Regions from separate parts of the Pseudovibrio sp. Tun.PSC04-5.I4 genome, predicted to be linked through region 3. Evidence: riboswitches for the same ligand, from Rfam matches in the RefSeq annotation. Region 3 holds a riboswitch; each other region holds the start of a gene.
The links. Region 3 has a riboswitch for cobalamin ahead of cobU (bifunctional adenosylcobinamide kinase/adenosylcobinamide-phosphate guanylyltransferase). Riboswitches for the same ligand answer to the same signal wherever they lie in the genome.

Region 1: another riboswitch for cobalamin. It lies ahead of BLS62_RS23830 (energy-coupling factor ABC transporter permease); the one in region 3 lies ahead of cobU (bifunctional adenosylcobinamide kinase/adenosylcobinamide-phosphate guanylyltransferase).
Region 2: another riboswitch for cobalamin. It lies ahead of BLS62_RS00340 (ABC transporter ATP-binding protein); the one in region 3 lies ahead of cobU (bifunctional adenosylcobinamide kinase/adenosylcobinamide-phosphate guanylyltransferase).
Region 4: another riboswitch for cobalamin. It lies ahead of BLS62_RS10225 (TonB-dependent receptor plug domain-containing protein); the one in region 3 lies ahead of cobU (bifunctional adenosylcobinamide kinase/adenosylcobinamide-phosphate guanylyltransferase).

The regions. Positions count from the first base shown of each region.
Region 1 is NZ_FNLB01000006.1:3,992,942-3,996,122, forward strand. Features, by position in the region: gene BLS62_RS23820 (putative bifunctional diguanylate cyclase/phosphodiesterase) at 1-79, opposite strand, end outside; gene BLS62_RS23825 (HAD family hydrolase) at 725-1,333, shown strand; cobalamin riboswitch at 1,710-1,923, shown strand; gene BLS62_RS23830 (energy-coupling factor ABC transporter permease) at 1,972-2,637, shown strand; gene ettA (energy-dependent translational throttle protein EttA) at 2,884-3,181, shown strand, end outside.
Region 2 is NZ_FNLB01000001.1:68,718-71,898, reverse strand. Features, by position in the region: gene BLS62_RS00345 (ABC transporter substrate-binding protein) at 1-424, opposite strand, end outside; gene BLS62_RS00340 (ABC transporter ATP-binding protein) at 430-1,218, opposite strand; cobalamin riboswitch at 1,421-1,639, opposite strand; gene BLS62_RS00335 (ABC transporter ATP-binding protein) at 1,757-2,503, opposite strand; gene BLS62_RS00330 (ABC transporter ATP-binding protein) at 2,500-3,181, opposite strand, start outside.
Region 3 is NZ_FNLB01000006.1:1,922,016-1,925,196, forward strand. Features, by position in the region: gene cobN (cobaltochelatase subunit CobN) at 1-181, opposite strand, end outside; gene cobW (cobalamin biosynthesis protein CobW) at 187-1,260, opposite strand; gene cobU (bifunctional adenosylcobinamide kinase/adenosylcobinamide-phosphate guanylyltransferase) at 1,257-1,817, opposite strand; cobalamin riboswitch at 1,953-2,151, opposite strand; tRNA gene BLS62_RS13960 (tRNA-Asn) at 2,421-2,495, shown strand; tRNA gene BLS62_RS13965 (tRNA-Asn) at 2,536-2,610, shown strand; tRNA gene BLS62_RS13970 (tRNA-Asn) at 2,648-2,722, shown strand.
Region 4 is NZ_FNLB01000006.1:1,124,869-1,128,049, reverse strand. Features, by position in the region: gene BLS62_RS10225 (TonB-dependent receptor plug domain-containing protein) at 1-1,535, opposite strand, end outside; cobalamin riboswitch at 1,708-1,922, opposite strand; gene BLS62_RS10220 (DMT family transporter) at 2,056-2,949, opposite strand.

The DNA of each region.
Region 1 (3,181 bases), 2.1 Mb from region 3:
GATTGATGGTTTCGTGCAATAGGGTACTGGCTGGAGCGGCAGAAGAGGCTGCAAAAGCCGCATTGAAAAAAGCTGACATGAGACTGATAAAGCTACCTGAAATGAATAGGGGCAAGAAATGAAACTCGGTGAATTGAATGGGCACTTGGCCACTCCAATACACTTGGGAATAATTGACCGCAATTGTTTCGCATCTCTTAATGAATTTAGAAAAAGGAGTAAGTTATTATTTTTTGATGTATATTTAGGATATTTTGTAGCGTTATTTGAAGTTATCTAAATAATAATTTGAATATTTTATGAATCATCTTGTTTGAAATGTATGTGTTTATTTATATATTGATTTTTAGTAAGTATCTAACCGTATTTATCTAAATTTAGATAGATAATTTACCACGGGTATCAACGGTGTTTCTATCCTTATTTCACAAAGCTAATCGATTAATTTTTTATGCGTTTTTGAGTTGCATTGTGTCTCTTCATATACGCGAGAAACGGCACTAAGGTGATCTCAGGTTATGCAGTGGTCCAGCTTGTTCTTCTATTCCGCCCTTACAGTTCTGCAACCAACTGGTGGTGAGCGTGACAATATTTTGCCGAGCTGGCAAACAAGTCCTACCCGGCATGGCATTATTGAGGCAGTGCAACGAATGAGCCGGCAGAGTAGCCCGGACTATGTAATGTTGGAGGACCGTGTTGCTATCTTCGTTGGAGATGGTGTGCTTTGGGGGATGAGACTGGGGGCGCTGATTTTGCGGTTAATTTCCCAGGGACCGAAGGGACCTTTGAAGACCTTGCAGCCTACTCAAAACAGGTGCGGTCTCACCTCATTGCGGAAGGCCCTCTTTCTGTTGGTCCTAGATATCGTGAATACGCGTATTTGCCTTTGAAGGAGCTGATTGGCTACTTGAGAGCACAGAAATTCCAGATATGGATTATCAGTAGTGGCGATCACGAGGTGGATCGCGCGATGGCAAAGCTGGGTTTTGATGTTCCACGTGATCGCGTCATTGCCCTTTCTGAGCTGGAGATGAAGAAAGCCACCACAGCCCTAAAACACGTTATCTGGGAACGTATTGGCAGGGTGCCTCGTATATTCGTGGGGAGAGCTAAGAACGATAGTGCGCTATTCAACCTTGCCGACAAAGGCCTGAGCACGTTGACAGTTCAAATGAGCGTGCCCGCTAAAGCCTTAAACCAGCCAGTGCTTTCAACCTACGATTTAAAGAGTGATTTGATGAATACCTGGGACTTCGTTCTTTCCCCAAAAACGCATTGGCAAAGGACTTATGCATGGCAGCCGGTTGATCCTGTAGGTTTAACTAAGAATTAATCGCAAAAACTCAGACATTCGTATGATTTATTTAGTTACGTCTTTCCTTCTTTCTAGTTTAATCGATTTAAAAATAACTCTATTGTGTGCTTCTAATTTATTTCAGCAGTTCAGATAGGTAAATTTATTAAATTTGATGAATATCAATGAAGTAATGGGGCGCTCTGATATCTCTGTGTTCAGCTTCGGCTGACACTCGGATGGGGGAGTGTCAACTATCTTAAGGCGTGTACCAACGGGTGCACGCCTCTTTTTTTGCCCAAAATTTTGTTTGGTCTTGCGCTATCTTCAATTTTTGCTTCAGATCTAAATTGCGCCTCGGTTACCGCAAGTGTGTAGCTCTTGGAATTGAAGGTTGTAGTCTGCGTATTTTTCCTTGATATTCGCGGCGTTGGGTTCCGCAGGAGCAAAGCTCCATGGACGAAAAGGGAATGCGGTAGGGATGACCAAATAATGGGCCCGAACCGCAGCTGCCCCCGCAACTGTTACGTGGTGTGTTTTTCATAAAAGCCACTGGAGGAACCCTCTGGGAAGGCGAAATACGCAATAAGCCACAAGCCAGGAAACCTGCCCGACATGACATAAACTCTGCCCTTATGGGCACTATCGCACGGTGGGTGCGGCGAGGAGCATATAATATGCATATTGAACCGGGTTACGTTTCCGCAGCTAAGGTTGCTGCTGCCAATGTGGGCGTTGTTAGCCTCTTTCTCTGGGGGTGCAAACAGCAACTTTCCGAGTTTTTCCAAAAGCCGTTGATGCCAGTTAAAACTCTGCTGGCTGCAGGGTTCTTCTCTCTGTTTATGCAGAGCTTTCATATGAGCGTAGGGCCATCTGAATTGCACTTTGTTGGTGCTATGGCGATGTATCTGACACTTGGCTTTACACCAGTCTTACTTGGATTTGCTGTCGGGCTTTTGTTTCAAGCGATGGTGTTTGATCCGCAGGACCTTTACCACCTCGGCATCAACAGTTTGTCTTTGATGTTGCCGTTGGTTTCCGTTCATTACCTGTCTGGTCGCAAGCTGTTTGCTGAAAAGCTTGCTCAGCGCGTTACCTTTGCTCAGATCCTCAAACTGGATGCCATTTACTACACGGGTGTCACCGGCATGGTCGGCTTCTGGCTGATGATTGGCGAAGTGGCAACACCCTTTACGGCATGGGGTCAGTTTGCACTGTCTTACCTTGCCATTGTTGCACTGGAACCATTTGTAACGTTTGGCGTTGTGAAGGGACTTAAGGCAGTTGAAGACAATGCGATTGTTCAAAAGCTGACTGTGGTTCCGCAGCTGAAATTTGCGTGAATCTGTTCAGCTTAAGAGCTGTTTTTGATCACTAAGACTTTAAAGAGGTGGCTGCGCAGAGCAGTCGCCTTTTTTGCTTAGGCAGACGCTTCGGCTAATGTCGGGATGAATATCCCAAGTCACCAACAAAAAATGGCGGTTTTTAGCGCTGCTGAAGTGTTATGGATTGCCCCTTGGCGCAGCTTCTATTATGAGTGCTCCTCAGAGATTTCTTAGTTTACTCAGATCAGGAGATGCAGGCACCTCATGGCGCGCCAGTTCATCTATCATATGCACGGGGTCTCCAAGGCCTACGGTACAAAAAAAGTCCTCGATAATATCCACCTGTCGTTCTACCCAGATGCGAAAATCGGTATTCTGGGACCTAACGGTGCAGGTAAGTCTACTCTTTTGAAGATCATGGCTGGTCTGGATACAGAGTACAGCGGTGAAGCTTGGGCCGCAGAGGGTGCCAAAATTGGCTACCTGTCGCAGGAGCCGCAGCTGAACGAGGACAAAACCGTTCTTGAAAACGTCATGGAAGGCGTTGCGCACAAACAGGCTA
Region 2 (3,181 bases), on a different contig from region 3:
TCTTACCAATATGGATGCAGCTTTCGGTCAGCTCATAAACTTTGATGCCAAAGGGGGCGAGGGTTTTTGGCGTGACTTCGCCGCCAACCTTCATTCCGTAGTTCCAACCTGCAAAGTAAAAATCGGCATCTGCGCCAATCAGAACTTCTTTGGTTGGGTAACGTTCAGAAAGCTCAGGCAACTCAGTCACATTCTCCCGCATTTCTTCATCCAGCGTTTTCCAGCCTGAAATGCCAGTGTAACCGACCATACGGTCTCTCAGACCCAGTACCAGCATCATCTCGGTGAGGTTTACATCATTGGAAACAGCACGCTGCGGAGGAGCTTCAAACGTTACTTCCCGGCTACAGCTCTTTACGGTTGTTTCTGCCATTGCTACTGAAGGCGCCAGCAAGAGAGAAAGAGCAAGTACAAAGCGTTTCATCGTGATTATCCTTGGGAATTCAATTTGTAAGTAAAATGAGGAAGCCCTGACTTGGAGAGCTGCTCAAAACTGGCATCAACTTGAAACGCCTGAGAAACGACGGTTTCTGTAAGCACCTGTGTTGGAGGACCGAAACAGAGTGCATGCCCTTTTTTTAAAACCAGAATGTCATCACACACCAGTGCTGCTATGTTGAGATCATGCAGGCTGGTAACAATGGTGAGGTTCAGCGATCTGATCAGCTCTATAATCTCCAACTGATGACGGATATCGAGGTGATTGGTGGGTTCATCCAACACCAGCACCTGCGGTTCCTGTGTTAACGCACGGGCGACCATTACCCGCTGGCGCTCTCCACCAGAGAGCGTACCAAAGCGTCTACCTGCTAAATCCTGTAGGTCCAGCCTGTTCAGAGCGTTGGAAATGATCTGCGCATCCTTGGCACCGTTGTTGACCAGTCCGACACGGTAAGGATTGCGGCCTAAACTGACGATCTCCCGCACATTGAGTGAGAAATCCGTTGGCTGCTCCTGTAGCACTGCAGCAACGCGTTGCGCTGCCACACGAGGTGACAGGGACCAGATATCTTCATCACCTATGAACACACGGCCCGAGACAGGACGGTTGAAGCGGTACAACATGCGCAGCAGTGTAGATTTGCCTGCGCCATTGGCCCCAACAACGCCCAGCACACGTCCAGCCCCCACCTCAAAACTGAGAGGATGCAGAAGGAGAGGGGCCCCTTTGCGCGGCGCCCAGCTGGCGTTTTCTACCCGCAAATCGGCAGCGACCATCATGTGTAATCTCTACAAATATGCAGATTATAAGCGTGGATTTTAATCCACCGCCTGAATAACGATGGGACTGTTTGATATGGAAGGACGTATTGGTTCACGTTTTGCTCCGCGTATATGCGGGGGCACAAGGGAACCAGTCTTATAAACGGCAAAAGCCACTGCAAACATCTTGGTCTCCTTCCGGGATACCCCGCCCGGGTTGGGTTGACATTAAGATGGCAGGTCTCCTGACTTGCGGGTCGAAGCGTCACCAGCCTTCCCAAGTGCACGCACTCAGTGGCTTTGTTGGTTATGCTCACCGCTTACAGTTGCGGGGGCAGTCACGGAATCAGCGCCTGTTGGCTACACCTCACCGTGTTCCCTTTTCATCCTGAATTATTGCCTTTGGCATTCAGGAACCATCGGCGCGGATAATGTAGAGTGCGCAAAATGATTGCAAGTGATATTTAGTTGAGAAGGAAAGTTCCACCGTCCTATCAATGCATAGATAGGATCAAAAGTGAGTACACAAATCATCACGTCTGACGTCCGCAAGCTACGAAGACCGTGAGGTAGACCGTGAAATTTCAACGAACTTTTTTGAAAGAGCATGCTGAGGTGTATCAAAAAAATCTTTTGCTGGTTGATGCTCAACGACTTCGCCGTTGTCCATAACGACGATCTCATCTGCCAGTTGTGCCAGAGTCTGTAAGTCGTGGGAAATGATCAATATGCCTAGGTTAAGCTTTTTACGAATATCACGGATGAGCGAGACAACCTTTTCCTGCGTTACTAAATCAAGAGCTGATAATGGCTCATCTAGAATCAGATATTTCGGCTTTACGGCCAAGGCACGAGCGAGTGCTATACGTTGACATTGACCTCCTGACAGCTGATGAGGTCGCTTTTTCTCACAATGCTGTTCTAATCCCACCATCTGAAGCAGGTTTTGAGCCGCTTCCAACCGTTCTGCGCGTGGCAGTTTGTGGATGGCCTTCAAGGGTTCGCAGATAATATCCAGAGCATTAAGAAAGGGGCTTAAAGCTGCAAAAGGATCCTGCCACATATAATGGATCAGATGCCCGGTTTTGCTCAGCTGTGGTTGAAAATTCTGCCCATTCATAAACAGACTGTTCTTGGGTACAGGGATTATACCCGTCATGGCTTTGGCCAGAGTAGATTTACCACACCCGGAACGGCCGATCAGACCGGTTACTTTGGAGGGATGAAGTACCAAATTCACGTTGGACAGGATTTGAGCGGCGCCAAATGCAATGGACAGGTTCTTAACACGAATGGTCATAGTTGAAGCCTCTCCATAGCCTGCGTAATTTCTGTGGTGACCTCATGGCACCCATGAACGAACGGTTGGTTCAAATCGCATGTATCGACAATATGTCCCCCATCCATCACCAGAACAGACGAACATGTTTGCCGAACAATCCGAAGGTCATGGCTTACGAAAAGGAGAGCAGAACCCGTTTCTTGCAGAACCACATCCAATGCTTCCAGCGTTTCATATTCCGTGATTACATCAAGCCCTGTGGTTGGTTCATCGGCAATCAATACGGTCGGCTTCATGATAAGAGCCATAGCCATCATAACCCGTTGCTTCATACCTCCACTCAAAGCGCTGGGGTATTGGTTCAGGCAACGTTTTGGGAGGCTCAAAGCATCAAGAGACTGGGAAATGACCTGATGAGCTTCTTGTCTTGATAGGAATGCTTTTTTAGTAATTTCCAACAATTGTGTCTCTATCATCAAACTTGGATGTAAAGCACTGCCGGGGCTCTGGAAAATGCAGAAAATCCCAGTTCCTCGGGTCTTCAACCTCTCGCGAGGAGATAAATCCAAAAGGCTCTGATCACAGAACTGAATTGAGCCAGAGGATACTTTTAGTGGTGCCCGCAAGGCCCCTGTTATGGCATGGCAGGTAACAGACTTTCCGCAGCCAGATTTCCCGATCAACCCCAGCCTCTGG
Region 3 (3,181 bases):
ACAGCGCCAGAAAACTGGCGAGACGAAGCGTGTAGTCCTCATGCAGTGCATGAGCAGACGCAAGACCAGCCAGTTCTGTATCAGCGGCAGAAAGGAACACCACATCCGCAGGCGTTTGCCCCAGATTGACGGCTTCCTCGCCTTCATCCAATCGGCGCGATTGTCCGACAAGTACATGCATATGTTCTAAACCGTCTCAGTCACACCAAGCACCGCTTGTGCAGCGCCTTGGTCAAACCCGGCAAGGCCGATAACAACCAGCTTGCTGTGGCTTTCACTGCCAGTCGCAAACCAAGCTTCAACACGCGGGCCAACCGCCTGCACCAAAACAGGCGCACTCTTACCCTCAACAACAACACTGCCTTTGATGCGCAGGATACCGGAGATTTTCATAGCCGCCTCAACTTGCAGTTTGGCCTCCTCTAGAGAGGCAAAACTGCGCACTGGCAAAACGATGCTCTCAAAATCATCATGTGAATGTTCATGATGATGGTCGTGGTCGTGAGCATGTTGTGTTTCATGGTGGGCACTGCGCAAGGCCATATCGTCTTCTGCGCCGCAATCCCGGCCCAGCAGCACATCAAGCGCCAACTCACCGTGGGAGGCTGCAACAATCTCAACTCCGTCCCGCAAGCGCGCGCCTATGGAGGCTCTCACAGCAGCCAGTCCAGCCTCATCCAGAAGATCAGCCTTGGAAAGCACAACAAGGTCAGCGCAGGTCAGCTGATCTGTAAACAGCTCTTCAATCGGGCTTTCATGGTCCAGCGCCTCATCAGCAGCGCGCTGTGCAGCAACAGCCTCTTCATCGGAGGCCACCTTGCCAACAGCAACCGCAGGCGCATCCACAACGGTGACAACGCTGTCTACGGTGACGCGTGGCTTAACGGAGGGCCAGTTGAAAGCACGCACCAAGGGCTGAGGCAACGCAAGGCCGGATGTTTCAATCACAATCACGTCTGGTGCTGGCTTGCGTTCAAGCAGCATTTCCATAGTTGGCAAAAAATCATCGGCCACGGTGCAGCAAATGCAGCCATTTGCCAGCTCCACCACTTCATCAGCAGCACACTCAGGGTCCGCACAGCCATTCACCAGTGAGCCATCAAAGCCCATTTCACCAAATTCGTTGACGATCAGCGCAATGCGCTTGTCTTTCGCCTTCATCAACAGGTTGCGGACCAGAGTGGTTTTACCAGCTCCAAGGAAACCCGTGATGATGACAGCAGGGATTTTCTTCGGCGCAGCTGTAAATTCAAAACTCATAGTTTAATCTCCGGGGATAAGGCAGGCTTCAACTGTAACGGCTGACCAGCAGCAACAAACACAACATAATGGCAAAGCTCGGCCATGCGCTGATTGAGGCGGCCAGCCTCATCACGAAACGCACGGGCCAGCGCATTTTCAGGCACAATGCCCATACCAACTTCATTGCCAACAAAAACAACAGGACAAGGCAGCTCCGCCAAAACACGCTCCAGCGCATTAAGCTCCACAGCCCAGTCTCGCTGCGCATGCATGAGGTTGGAGAGCCACAGCGTCAGGCAATCCACCAGGATCGCACGTTCACTCTGTGCGGCCTGTTCAAGTGCGTGCACAAGCTCCAGCGGCTCCTCATGGGTCTCCCACAAGGGTCCGCGTTGATCTTTGTGCGCCGCAATCCGCTGCTCCATTTCCCGGTCAAAGGCTTGACCCGTAGCAATGTAGGTGGGCTTGCGTCCGCTTTGCACAATCAGCTTTTCCGCATATGCGCTCTTCCCGCTCCGAGCTCCGCCCGTAACAAGGGCATGGCAGATCATCTCTCTGCCGCCGTGATGCACCATAAAAACTAGGCCGCCATCACACAAGCGAAAGCATAAGCTTTGCAAGGATTGGGAATAAGCATATCGTCTGCCCCGTTTAAGGGCAGGTATAGGTTCGTCATCAGCACCCTTCGCCGTCCACCCGACAGCCGTGTTATGTCAAAATCAATCTCCAGCCGGTCTCCTGGCTCACGGTTCAATCAAACACAACCACCTTCCCAGCATCGATGCCAGTGGCTTAAGGTCATGGTCTCACCGCTTACAGTTGCGGGGGCAGCTGCGGCATACTCCAAATTTATGGAACCGCATTCCCGTTTCATCCTTCCCATAAAGCACCGCAAGGGCACCCAGGTAAAGATACTGAAGTGTTGCCGCTAAGTTTGCGGTGCCATGCCCCTTTCTGTCAATTGCCTTTGTGATAATTCCAACACCACCTGTTTCCCAGACCCTGAAATACCGTGGTTTTCTGGGTTTTCCAGCTAACCCTCTTGGATATCTCAATAAAAAACGCAGTAAACTGTCAACAAACTCTAGTTTCCCCAAAAAACAGGCTTGGCAAACCCGATATGCCTCTGTAAAAGCCTCTTCACACAAACGGCGAGGATAACTCGCAAGGGTGATTATTCCCCGGTAGCTCAGTGGTAGAGCAAGCGGCTGTTAACCGCTTGGTCGCTGGTTCGAGTCCGGCCCGGGGAGCCATTCTTTTTCGTTTGTTGTCGATACGGCAAGATCATTGTGATCCCCGGTAGCTCAGTGGTAGAGCAAGCGGCTGTTAACCGCTTGGTCGCTGGTTCGAGTCCGGCTCGGGGAGCCACTTCTTTGATTGCAGCCATACTGGCAAGAGTATTTGTTCCCCGGTAGCTCAGTGGTAGAGCAAGCGGCTGTTAACCGCTTGGTCGCTGGTTCGAGTCCGGCCCGGGGAGCCACTCTTCTCTCAAAATCTCCCAGTACATTATGTCCAGCGCTTTTTCACAAATGGACCACAGCTGCGTCTATCCTTCAAAACAAACAAAAACAATGCTCACACGCAGCGAATTCACGGCCCCTCAACAGCTGATGGCCGCAGACACGGCGCTCTCTTAGGCAAGACAATTTTCCGCACACGAAGAGATGCATTCCACGTCGCTGCAAAAAGAATGTTCGCATTGCACGGCTTATCCGGGATAATAGCGCTAGGACGACACCCCAAATTCTAGGGGACCCTTAAGATTATTTCAAAAATTCATAGCCAGCTTATCTTCCCAGCAAATGCGGGTAAGCCCTACACGTTATGCGCTTACCCCCTCTTGCTTATCAACTCAAACCCGTTGAGGTCATAGCCATTTAAGCCCCCTGATCAAAAAATAATGTCATTTTTATAGGTGATAAATTTAACGATGATATTT
Region 4 (3,181 bases), 800 kb from region 3:
GCACTGGAAAGGCGTAGGTTTTCGACGGGGGCATAGCTGGCACCAAGCTCTATCCCTTGACTGCGAGATGTTCCGGTAATCTGCCTATATTCACCTTTGTAGGGATCACTCACAGTTCCAAAATCATGGTAGACAATCAGGTTATTTGTCAGAATGTCAAAGTAGGTTGCTGAAGTTTTGATTTTATCACCAAACCAACCTAGCTCAATTCCAAGATCAAAACTCAGACTAGTTTCCGGCTCAAGGCTTTCATTGCCATATTCTGGGTTGTAAAGCTCGTAAAGAGAGGGGGCTCTGAATCCATTTCCAAAGCTGGAGTGAAGGCGTGTATTTTCTAAAATTTGATAGGATGCGGTTAGTCGGCCTGACCAATAGTTCCCGAATTCACTGTGGTTATCCACTCGTGCTGACGCCGCCAAGTTGAGCCCATCAACTGGCTCTATAAGAGCCTGAACAAAGCCACCTGCTAACCTTGCTTCATCCTGACCTCTTGCCGTTTCGCGCATCCAGTCGGCACCCAAATTGAAGGTCACTCGATCACTGACTTCCAAGTCATTTTGGAGAGCAAATTTTAACCTAGCCCCCTCAAAAACACTGTTTGCTTTGCCCGCTTTGGCATAGTCTTGTTCTCGTTTTATATCCGTAGTCTCTACCGAGACATCACTCGTTACTTGATCTGACAGCCAGAGAATGTTTGCTCCCAGTTTCCCTGAGATTTGTCGATAGAGCATTTCATCGTGACGATCTGGATCGTTATAGCCATCAATTTCTGAAATCCCCTTAGCACCGCGTACAGAAAAGTAGATATTCAGATTGTCGGTCGCATCAAATGAGCCACGCGCTGACAGAGTTGTGTTCTCATATCCATCCATATCAGCTGGGCCTCCCTTTGGAGTTTGAGCACTGAACCCTTCTGTTCGAAAATGTTCTGCGCTGATGGCTATATCAGAGCGATCCGTTGCGGCTTGTAATCCGTAGAATGCTTTAAAGGTTTTATAAGCGCCAGCTTCCACCTGAGCGTTCTGTTTTACAGTTCCGGCAGGTGCACGCTTTGTCATGATATTTATGACACCTGCAACCGCTTGGCCGCCATACAGCGCGCTTTGAGAGCCCTTCAGCACCTCAATCCGTTCAACATCGGCGAGAAGAAGATGTTCCAACCTAGTTGAAACCTGCGGCCCGGATGGGTCGGAGATATCGATGCCGTCTACCAGAACTTTAATGTAGCGCGACGACATACCACGAAGGGTGATTGTGCTTTTTTTGCCTGCACCGCCATTTTGAGTAAAAGAGAGACCCGGCAGTTTTGCGAGATACTCCTGCACGAAGACGGAGCCATCTTCTTCCAGCTCTTCTTCTGTCACCACGATAGTGGTGGAGCCTGTTTTTCCTGCTTCTGTCTCATACCGATTTGCGGTGACGATCACGTCATCGAGCAGAACCTCCTCTGCTTTGCCGGTTGCAATTGTGCTGAGGAGCGCAATGAATGCGGCGCTGGATTTCAGCGCAGCTGAGTATTGAGTTTGTAAACGCACAGTCGTGTCCACCATTCACAGCATCTGTTGGATGCCATGCTGTTGCTTGCATTGTGCATATCCGGACACAGCAATCCCGACCCACTGAAAAACAGGAGGAACGGTTTTGTGCCCAGACGCACTGTGAATGTCACTTGAACGGAGTACCGCCCCACAGCACGCCCCGCGCTTTGGGTGAGTGACTGTATTTGGCAGGTCTCCTGGCTTGCGCGTCATCACTCATATCCGGCCTTCCCAACTCAGCTTTAAACACTGTTGTCAGTGGCAATAATGGATATCAGCTCTACGCTCACAGTTGCGGGGGCAGCCACGGCTTTCGCTATGCGGATCGTGTTCCCTTTTCATTTTTGCCAACATGACAAAAATACCAAATACAATTCTATTGATCAGATTAGAATGGGGGCCGTCAAGCATCTGGAACTGCACGCTCGCCAAATCAGACTATTAACGGGCTAAATTCACAGATATTGTATTTCAATACGGTAAAACTCTAGCTCTGGTAGCAACAGTGACACGCCGCCTAGCTCATGAAGAGCAATCCGCAGCCAACAATAACCAATGCCGCCCCAACCCACGCACCAACAGCTGGACACTCTTTTGTTTGAGACCAGAGCACGGGCAGCATCATTGCTGGTGTGGTTGCTGAGAGTGTGGACACAATGCCAACTTCACCTCCGCTCAGAGCGTAGAGGATCAAGGTCATCCCAATACCCATGCCCAGCACGCCTGAGAGTGAAGCCAAGGCTACAATTTCTTTGTTTATTGGATTGGCAAGTTTGAATGGTCTTCCCGGCAGGTAGAACAGCGCCAGCAAACCAAATGCAGCAATGGTACAGCGCATTAAGGACACAGCGACGGGATCAGCACCGCTTGCCATTACGGGGCGGATGATGATGGATCCAACGGATTGAGAAAGCGCAGCCAATGTGCCGAACAGAACACCAACGACAATGGGGCCTTTTATGCTCTCCCATTTGTGCAACTGGTCTTTTCGTTTACCGAATGCAATGGCCATCAAAACGCCAACTATCACGATAGAAATTCCGATAATTGCCTGGAAGGGTAGTTCCTCTGATAAAAATACCCAGCCGAGCAATGCGGACATGGGGGCGTTCATGGAGAACAAAATGGCGGTTCGACGTGGGCCCATTCTGTTGAGTGTGAGGAACAACAGAGTATCCCCCATAAAGATGCCAATGAAGCCAGACATAAAGATAAGAAATGAGTGACTGGAATCAACAGTGCTCCAACTTCCGGTCGCCAAAACATAGGTGCCGAGAAACAGCACCACAAACCACATGCGCACACAGTTAAAGCCAATGGCTCCAAGATGCGCTGCTGGCTTAGCAGAAATAAGGCTTCCCACAGCCCAAGCGGCAGCAGCGCCAAGCGCAGCAACTTCAAATAAGTACATGGGGGACCTAACCGGAAAAAGCTACGACGAATGCGTAGTCAGAATTGAAAACCTTATCAGCTCTACTGGCCTTGGTTTTTGGGCGCAAGCGTAGTGATTGGTTATTTGAAATAGCCAACAACTATTCCCGCAAGAAAGTTCCACAATTCTGCTAACCATTGAAACAAGCCTGCGTCACATTTCATTTTAGCTAACCCTTATGTGACCTTGCACTTTCTCCGCACATTTTGTA